One region of the Ralstonia psammae genome, then DNA from elsewhere that is predicted to be linked to it. Evidence: predicted binding sites of a transcription regulator. Region 1 holds the regulator's gene; each other region holds the start of a gene.
What was found. Region 1 encodes FliA, which starts transcription of late flagellar genes. Its sites were predicted from a motif close to CTAAAGTTTNNNNNNNNNNNGCCGNTA; they were not measured.

Region 1 (2,200 bases):
CCGGGCGCTGGGTACCGTGGCCGAAGCCTGCGACGACGTGCTGCTGACCTTCTCCGATGGTCCGGAAGGCATCAAGAGCGCGTACACGCTGCTCAAGAAAACCGCCGTGCTGCAAGGCAGCGCCGGCATCCGCACCGTGGTGTGCGGCGCGCATTCGGTGGATTCCGCCGTGCGCGTGTTCGGCAACCTGGCCAACACCGTGGGCCAATACCTGAACACCCGTATCGATTTCGCCGGCTACCTTCCTGAGGACCGGCACGTAGAACTCGCGCTCTCGCTTGGCAAGCCCGTGGCGAGCGCGTTTCCCGCATCGCCTTCGGCCATGGCCTTCCGCCAGCTTGCCGAAGAAATGTTGAGCTGGGCCAGCGCCGAGGCCCAAGCCGGTGATGGCAGTGCGCCGTCGCGGGTGGTCATGTCGGCGCGGGCTCCGGCACAGCCGGCAGATGAATCGGCGCAAGCAACGTCAATGTCGGCATCGACTGCGACGGCCTGCGCCACCGCAGGCGCGGCCGAATTGGTTTATTGAGGCGCAGCATGAACGAAGCGTCAAAGGCAGGCATGGATATGTACACCGCAACCGGTCGCAAGACCAAGTCCGACGAAATGGCCACGTACGCACCACTGGTACGCCGCATTGCCAACCAGATGATGGTCAAGCTGCCGGCCAGCGTTGAGCTGGACGACCTGATCCAGGCCGGCATGATGGGCTTGCTCGATGCGCTGTCGCGCTATGAGGAAACGCAGGGTGTGCAGTTCGAGTTCTACGCGGCCCAGCGTATTCGCGGCGCGATCCTGGACGAGCTGCGCGGCTCGGATTGGCTGCCGCGCGGCTTGCGCCGCAACGCGCGCACGATCGAACAGGCGATCCAGAAACTGCAGCAGCAGAAGGGCCGCGCGCCCACCGAAACCGAGATCGCCGCGGCGCTGGGCATGTCGCTGGCCGAATACCAGAAGCAACTGGTCGACCTGCAAGGCAGCCAGCTGCTGTATTACGAAGATTTCGACCGCGAAGACGCGGACGCCTTCATCGAGAACCGCGCGCCCGAGAACGACGCCACGCCGCTGGACCAACTGCTGGACCACGACCTGCGCGAATCGGTTGTCGCGGCCATCGAGGCACTGCCCGAGCGCGAAAAGCTCATGATGAGCCTCTACTACGAGCAGGATTTGAACCTGCGCGAAATCGGCGCCGTGATGGGCGTGTCGGAATCGCGCGTGTGCCAGATCCACAGCCAGGCGATTGCCCGCATTCGCTCGCGCCTGCGTGATCGCGCATGGTTGCCGACGCCGACCTGATCTGATGTCGACTGAGCGCCACTGGCATAACCCTTCACGCGTCGCCAGGGCTGCGTTGCCGGGGTTTTGACGGCAGCGCTCAGTTTCCGTTTTTACCTGCCATTTTTTACTGCGCGGCCAGCGCGTCATTTCGCGGCCGCGCTTTTTCTTTGGGGGCCTCAGTAACGAGGCGCGAGGTGGCGGCATCCCACACACGGGTCTCGCCATGCTTGAAGCGGGCGAACCGTTCGGCGGGCACCTCGGCCACCTGCAGCGCATGGGCCAGATCGGTGATGGGCTGGTCCAGCGTTTGTCCGCCAGCGCAAACGCGGGTGGGGTGCGCTTGATCACGGCGTGGCGATGTTCGAAGCGCACTCCCGTTTTGGAACGCAAAATATGTACACAAAAAACGATTGAAATTGTTGACATAAAAATGAAGGCCCTCCAAGATTCCGGCAAATACGCGGCATCACGCCGCATGAATGCTGGCGGACGGAACCCACCCCATCCGCCAAAAGTACGCTCCCTGCAATGACATGGGGGCGGCCCCAGGAGACAGACAATGCGCCCATCCCCCGGCCAACCCTCGCATTCTTCGTCGACAATCGGTGACGCCGTTGCCGATCCCGTCAACGAGTTTCTGCCACTGCCCCGCCTGTTCGCGCTTGGCCTGCAGCACCTGCTGGTGATGTACGCCGGTGCGATTGCAGTGCCGCTGATTGTCGGCAATGCGCTCGGCCTGTCGAAGGGCGATCTGTCGTATCTGGTCAATTGCGACCTGTTTGCGGCCGGTATCGGCACGCTCATCCAATCGCTCGGTTTCCTGATCTTCGGGATCCGCCTGCCGGTGATGATGGGGGTCACGTTTGCTGCGGTTGCACCGATGATCGCCATCGGCGTGGAGCCCGGTATGGGGCTGCCCGGC
Region 2 (2,200 bases), on a different contig from region 1:
TTGTAGGCCGTTGCTGACCACGTACATGGTCAGCTCTGCGTTGTTGCGCAGTTTCATCTTCGACAGCACGCGCCCCCGATACACACTGACCGTCTTGACGCTGATCTGCAGCGCCTCGGCAATCTCGCCCAGCGTGCGGCCCGAGCCCAGCATGCGCAGCGTCTGGAATTCGCGGTCGGAGAGGATGTCGTGGCGGGGCTTGTCCCAGTCGACATTCAGGTTGTCTGCCAGGACTTCCACGAGGTCCGAAGGCAGGTATTTCTTGCCCTTGGAGATGGCGTTGACGGCGGCCAGCAACTGCGGCTGGCTGGCGTCCATCGGCAGATAGCCGGCGGCGCCCGCCTTGAGCGCCCGCACGGCGAGCAGCGCTTCAGGGTGGCGGCCCAGTGCCAGCACGGCCAGGCGCGCATGCTGCTGGCGCACGGCCTTGATGATCTGGAATTCGTCTCCGGTGGCCGATTCCACCGAGAACAGCATGACGTCCCACTCGCGCTGGGCGAGCAAGTCGTTGTTGGCATCGCGCAGGTCCGGCACAGCCTCGATCTGCCGGGCCAGGCGCGAATCCTTGAGGATCTGGCGCAGGCCGACACGGGCAATATCGTGCGGTTCGACGATCAGTACATTGAGCATGGTGGGTGTTGCGGGTCAAACGCGGGCTCGTTTCGAGCTCGTCTTTCCGCCGGCAGGCTTTAGGCCGTACTGGCGGGCTTGCAACTCCCCATCTGTGCAATGTGCGGCGCTCTATATATAGAGAGATGCTGGCGCCTATGAACTGGTCGAACGAGTATAGCTGAGGGCCCGAAGGCCAAGAAGCAGGCACGCCGCCTCTTTTGGAGGGGTGTCGGATGTCAGGCGGCCGCAAGCCCAAACCGCCGCCGACGCACAAATTTGTCAAGGCGACCCTAAACTTTCCTCAGAGGCCACCGATAACCTGAGTACAACGCAGACCTGATCCCCTTCAAGTTGCAGGTCACGTTGCCCGGCCTAGCCGGAATTAGCAAACACGGGCAACAAACCATCGGGAAACTTAGGAGCCGTCATGTCCCTCAGCCTCAATACCAACATCTCGTCCCTGCAAACGCAGCAAGCTCTGTCGCAATCGCAGTCCGCTCTGCAAACGTCGCTGCAACGTCTGTCGACCGGCCTGCGTGTGAACAGCGCAAAGGACGATGCCGCTGCTTACGCTGTGGCTTCCAGCCTGACCACCACGCTGAACTCGCAAACCCAGGGTATCCAGAACGCCAACAACGCACAGTCGTACCTGCAAACGGCTGACTCGTACCTGGGCCAGGTTGAAAACAACCTGCAACGTATGCGCCAACTGGCTGTGGAAGCCAACAACGGCGGTCTGTCGACCACCGACCAGGCTAACCTGGACAAGGAATACCAACAGCTGGCCACCGCCAACAAGAACATCGAGACGAACGCCAACTACAACGGCGCCAAGCTGTTCGACGGTTCGGTGACCTCGACGACGTTCCAGTACGGCCAGAACGCATCGACCGATGTGGCGACCGTGACCAACGCCAACCTGGCAAGCTTCGGCACGCTGAGCGGCACGAGCGTGACGTCGACCGCCAACGCAACGGCAGCCCAGGGCAAGATCGACACCGATCTGGCCAGCCTGAAGGCCGCCCGCGCTGACCTGGGTGCACAGCAAAGCGGTCTGAGCTCGACCATCAACACGCTGACCTCGTCGAACACCGCCCTGTCGGCTGCCAAGTCGGCCATGGTGGATACGGACTACGCGTCGGAAACGTCGAACATGACCCGCCAGAACATCCTGCAGCAAGCGGGTACGGCGATGCTGGCGCAAGCCAACTCGGCACCGAACAGCATCCTGAGCCTGCTGAAGGGCTAATCGGTAAATTGGATGCCTCCCAGCCGCCTGGCGGTTGGGCCAAAGGCCGGCGCTCCTCGGGGCGCCGGCCTTTTTTCTTTTGTCGGATACCCCACTTTTTCGTGGGTGGCGTTTGCATAACCTGCCCTAAAGAAGCTGCGGCCCGTGCCGTTGTGTAGAGAGACTTCCGCCGGCGCAGACGCTTATCAGACCCGATCATGGCGACCACCACTACCACCTCTTCGACCAGCAACTACGTTCCGCCGATCTCGATTCCCGGCATCGGGACGAGCATTGACGTCAACTCGCTGGTGACCAGCCTCATGAAGGTGGAAAGCCAGCCGCTGACGCAGTTGCAGA
Region 3 (2,200 bases), on a different contig from region 1:
GGAGCCGTCCGGGTAGTGCGAAACGGTGTAGGCGCCGCCCTGGTACTTGACCTGATAGTCGTAGCCCTGCCCCGCATTGGCGTTGGTGATGCTGGCAGTGAGCGCGCCGCTGCCGGTGTTGTTCGTGCTGGGCGCGACGCTCGGGCTGGCCACGGAGAAGAGGTCCGTGCCCATCTTGCCGTTGGCGTCCATGCCGAGCTTGTTCTGCGCGTTCACGTCGGCCGACACGGCCGTGGCCAAGCGGCCCAGGCTGTTCTGCGCCGGAATGAGCGTGTTGTTGCGGAAGTCCATCAGGCCGCCCAGCGCACCGCCGCCGAGCTGGCTGTCGTCGATGTTGACCGTACCGCCCGGGCTCTTGTACCCCACCGACAGCTGCGTCGGGTCGTACTGCGACGGCACCGCCGTCAACTGGTAGCTCTGGTTGCCTTGCACCAGCGCCTGGCCGTTGCCCACGTAAATGTTGAACTGGCCGTCGCCGGTCTGCACCACGCTCGCCTTGATCGACTGGTTGAGCGTCTGCACAAGCTGGTCGCGCTGGTCACGCAGGTCATTGGCCGGCTGGCCGGTCGACGCTTCCGCCTTGGAAATCTGGTCGTTCAACGAGGCGATCTGCTGCGCAGTGCCGTTGACCGAGCTGATCTGCGTCTGCACCTGCGTGTTGACCTGGTTGTTGAGCGAGCTGAGCTGCCCGGCAATCGAGTTGAAGCGGCTTTGCAGGCCCGCGGCCGCGTTCAGGAAAACCTGGCGGGCGGTGGTATCCGACGGCTTGGAGGCCAGGCCATCGGCGGCGTTGAAGAAGCTGGTGAGCGACGAAGTCAGGCCACTGTTGCTGTCCGACATGTACTTGCTCAGGCCCGACACCAGGCTGTTGAGCTGGTCGGCCGCGCTGGTCGAGGCCTGGCCGCTTTGCACCTGCGCAGTCAGGAACTGATCGTAGATGCGCTTGACGGTTGTGACGTTGGCGCCCTGACCGAGATAGCCCACACCGGCGTACAGCGGAATGTTTTCCGTCTGCACGGCTTCCTGGCGCGAATAGCCGGGCGTGCTGGCGTTGGCAATGTTGTTGCCGGTCACCTGCAGATTGATATCGGCAACCCGCAGGCCGGACGCGCCAATATTCAGAAGGGAGCTGCTCATAGTTGTCTCGGTGCGGGCAGCATGAAGCCGCCGAAATAAGCTCTAGAAACAACATCGGCCGGACAAGAACAAACTTGAGCCGGCCGTTGCCGCAAAAATATGATTCCTAGATCACTCAAGCGATCTGCTTGAGCACCGCCATGATCTTGTGGGCGTAGTTCGGATCGGTGGCATAGCCCGCGCGCTGCAAGCCCTTGGCGAACGAGGCCGCATCGTTACCGTTGCCGGCTGCCACCACGTTGCTGTAGCGCGGATTGTTGGCCAGCAGGTTGGCGTAGTCCTTGAAAGCCTCGGCATATGAGCTGTAGGCGCGGAATTTCTCCTGGACCTTATGGGCGACGCCTCCGACGTATTCGGTGGTGGTCACCACTGCGGTCTTGCCCGTCCACGCGCCGCCGGCCTTGATGCCGAACAGGTTGTGCGTATTCGTACCATCCTTGGCCTTGATCTCGCGGCGGCCCCAGCCGGACTCCAGCGCGGCGTGGCCGATCATGAAGTTGGCCGGAATGCCGGTTTCCTGCGCGGCCTGCGATGCGTGGCCGATCAGCTTGTTGTAGAAGCTGCTCATGCGCTCGCCGCGCGGCTCCGATGCCACCGTGGACAAGTCCACCTCGGCCGGCGCGCTCGGGGTCTGCGCCTGCGCGTCCGCCTGCTTGCGCAGGGCGGCCAGTGCGCGCTGCACGCGCTCTTCCAGGCCCGGGCGCGGCACGGTGCTGATGCCCGAGCCGTCGTCTTCCGTGCCGGGCGCCACTGCGGCGGCCATGCTGTTGAGCGACGAACGGGCGATGGCCTTGGCGGCATCGCTCGTGGCGCCGCCGGCACCGGGCAGCGCGGTATTGGTGGCCGTCGTGTTGGACAGCGCGGTATTCACCTTGCCGCCCGCATCCGGGTTCACGTGATTGGCCTGACGCAGCATCTGCTTCAGAAGCTGATCTGCCACGCCCACGCCACGCGAGGCCATGGTCTGCGAAAGCTGCTGGTCGAGCATCGACGTATACATCTTGCTCGACGACGAATCGAGCGGCCCGTTCTGCGGCGATGCATCGCGCATCTGCTTGAGCAT
Region 4 (2,200 bases), on a different contig from region 1:
GCGCCAAGCTGCACAACCTGCGTAACGTCACGGCGACGATGCCGCTGTCGCGTCTGGTTGCGATTACGGGTGTATCGGGCTCGGGCAAATCCACGCTGGCGCGCGATGTGTTGATGACAAACCTGCTCGATGCAGTCGGCCGTTCGGTGCTGTCTTCGCCGGCAACGCGCCGCGCACGCAAGGCCGCGCAGGCGGAGGTGCCTGACGCCAAGGTGCGTGCCAAGTTCGACGTCAAACACGACTGGCACGGCTGCGACAGCGTGACCGGCTGGGAAGCCATCGACCGCGTGCTGGAAGTCGACCAGACCCCGATCGGCAAGACGCCGCGCTCATGCCCCGCCACGTATATCGGCGTGTGGGACACCATCCGCAAGCTTTTTGCCGACACGCTCGAAGCCCGCGCGCGCGGCTATACCGCTTCGCGCTTCTCGTTCAACACCGGTGACGGCCGGTGCCCTGCCTGTGAAGGCCAGGGTGTGCGCACCATCGCCATGAGCTTCCTGCCCGACGTGAAGGTCGGCTGCGACGTCTGCCACGGCCAGCGTTTCAATGCGGAAACGCTCGCCGTCACCTGGCGCGGCAGGAACATCGGCGATGTGCTCACCATGGAAATCGACGAAGCGGTCGAGTTTTTCGGCGCAATGAACAGCATCGCCCACCCGCTCCAGTTGATGAAGGACGTGGGCCTGGGTTACCTGACGCTGGGCCAGCCCTCGCCCACGCTGTCCGGCGGCGAGGCGCAGCGCATCAAGCTCGTCACCGAATTGTCGAAGGTGCGCGATGACGTGACGCGCCGCGGCCAGAAGGCGCCGCACACGCTGTACGTGCTGGACGAGCCGACCGTGGGCCTGCACATGGCCGACGTGGCCAAGCTGATTCGCGTGCTGCATCGCCTGGCGGACGGCGGCCACAGCGTGATCGTGATCGAGCACGACCTCGACGTGATTGCCGAGGCAGACTGGGTTCTCGATCTCGGCCCCGAAGGCGGCGATGAGGGCGGCACGATCGTCGCGGCTTGCGGGCCCGAGGCGTTGACGCGCGTGCCGGCCAGCCATACCGGGGCCGCGTTGGTGCCGGTGCTGGCGCGCGGCAAGCTGGTCGATCCGAGCAAGGAAGGCGAAACGGTTTAGGGGTGGCGCGCGACGGTCTTCGCCCCCGGTGGAGGCCGTCCGCGCTGTGCGCCGCTTCGTGTGGCACCGGCAATTCTTTCGCTTTCCTGAGCAAACCCGGAAAAAAGCCTGCCCGAGCAGGGTTTGCCCTAAAGAAGTGCGCTGCGCTGCCGTCACATTGTGAAGATTGTGAAGAAAGCGTTTGCGCGCGCCCGACCATGGCTACCTCGTCCACGAGCAACAACTATGTTCCGCCGATCTCGATTCCGGGCATCGGTACGAATATTGACGTCAACACCCTTGTCACGAAGCTGATGCAGGCGGAAAGCAAGGGCATGACGCTGCGGCAGACGCAGCAGAAGACCTTTCAGACGCAGCTGTCGGCGGTCGGGTCGCTCAAAAGCGCGCTGGCAACCTTCCAGACGGCGATGGCGGCGCTGAACAACCCGGACACATTCACCGGCAACAAGGCCAGCGGGCACGACACGTCGATCCTCACGGCTACGCTGTCCAACACGGCGCCGGCGGGCTCGTATCAGGTCAACGTGACGCAGCTTGCACAGGCGCAGGTGCTGTCAGCCACCGGGCAGGCGTCCAGCAAGACGCCCATCGGCGGCGGCACGCCCACCACCCTCACCTTTTCATTCGGTAGCGTCTCCGGCGGCAGCTTTGCCGACGGCAAATACACCGGCGCCACCTTCACGCAGAACGGCAACCAGGCCGGCGGCTCGGTCACCATCGATCCGTCAAACAACACGCTCGCAGGCATCCGCGACGCCATCAACAGCGCCAACCTGGGCGTCTCGGCCAGCATCGTCAACGACGGCAGCAGTTCGCCCTACCGGCTGGTGCTGACGTCCACCGCGGGCGGCGCCAATTCGGAGATGAAAATTTCCGTATCGGGGGACCCTGCACTGCAATCCCTGCTGAGCCACGATCCGGCCGGCACGCAGAACATGAGCGAGGTCGCCACGGGCCGCAACGCGCTTGCCACCGTCAACGGCATCAGCGTGCAAAGCGCCACCAACACGCTGACGGACGTGGTGGACGGCACTTCGTTCACGCTGTCCAAGACGGGCAGCACGACAGTC

Region 2: the regulator FliA is predicted to act here: its motif matches at 903-929, upstream of R2N16_RS10715 (flagellin N-terminal helical domain-containing protein).
Region 3: the regulator FliA is predicted to act here: its motif matches at 1,190-1,216, upstream of flgK (flagellar hook-associated protein FlgK).
Region 4: the regulator FliA is predicted to act here: its motif matches at 1,259-1,285, upstream of fliD (flagellar filament capping protein FliD).

Annotation. Positions count from the first base shown of each region.
Region 1 is NZ_CATZBU010000003.1:395,584-397,783, reverse strand. It holds gene R2N16_RS08560 (MinD/ParA family ATP-binding protein) at 1-526, shown strand, start outside; gene R2N16_RS08555 (RNA polymerase sigma factor FliA) at 535-1,296, shown strand; gene R2N16_RS08550 (hypothetical protein) at 1,403-1,723, opposite strand; gene R2N16_RS08545 (nucleobase:cation symporter-2 family protein) at 1,838-2,200, shown strand, end outside.
Region 2 is NZ_CATZBU010000004.1:251,562-253,761, forward strand. It holds gene R2N16_RS10710 (response regulator transcription factor) at 1-630, opposite strand, end outside; gene R2N16_RS10715 (flagellin N-terminal helical domain-containing protein) at 1,040-1,861, shown strand; gene fliD (flagellar filament capping protein FliD) at 2,059-2,200, shown strand, end outside.
Region 3 is NZ_CATZBU010000004.1:239,206-241,405, reverse strand. It holds gene flgK (flagellar hook-associated protein FlgK) at 1-1,137, opposite strand, end outside; gene flgJ (flagellar assembly peptidoglycan hydrolase FlgJ) at 1,253-2,200, opposite strand, start outside.
Region 4 is NZ_CATZBU010000008.1:126,069-128,268, reverse strand. It holds gene uvrA (excinuclease ABC subunit UvrA) at 1-1,130, shown strand, start outside; gene fliD (flagellar filament capping protein FliD) at 1,328-2,200, shown strand, end outside.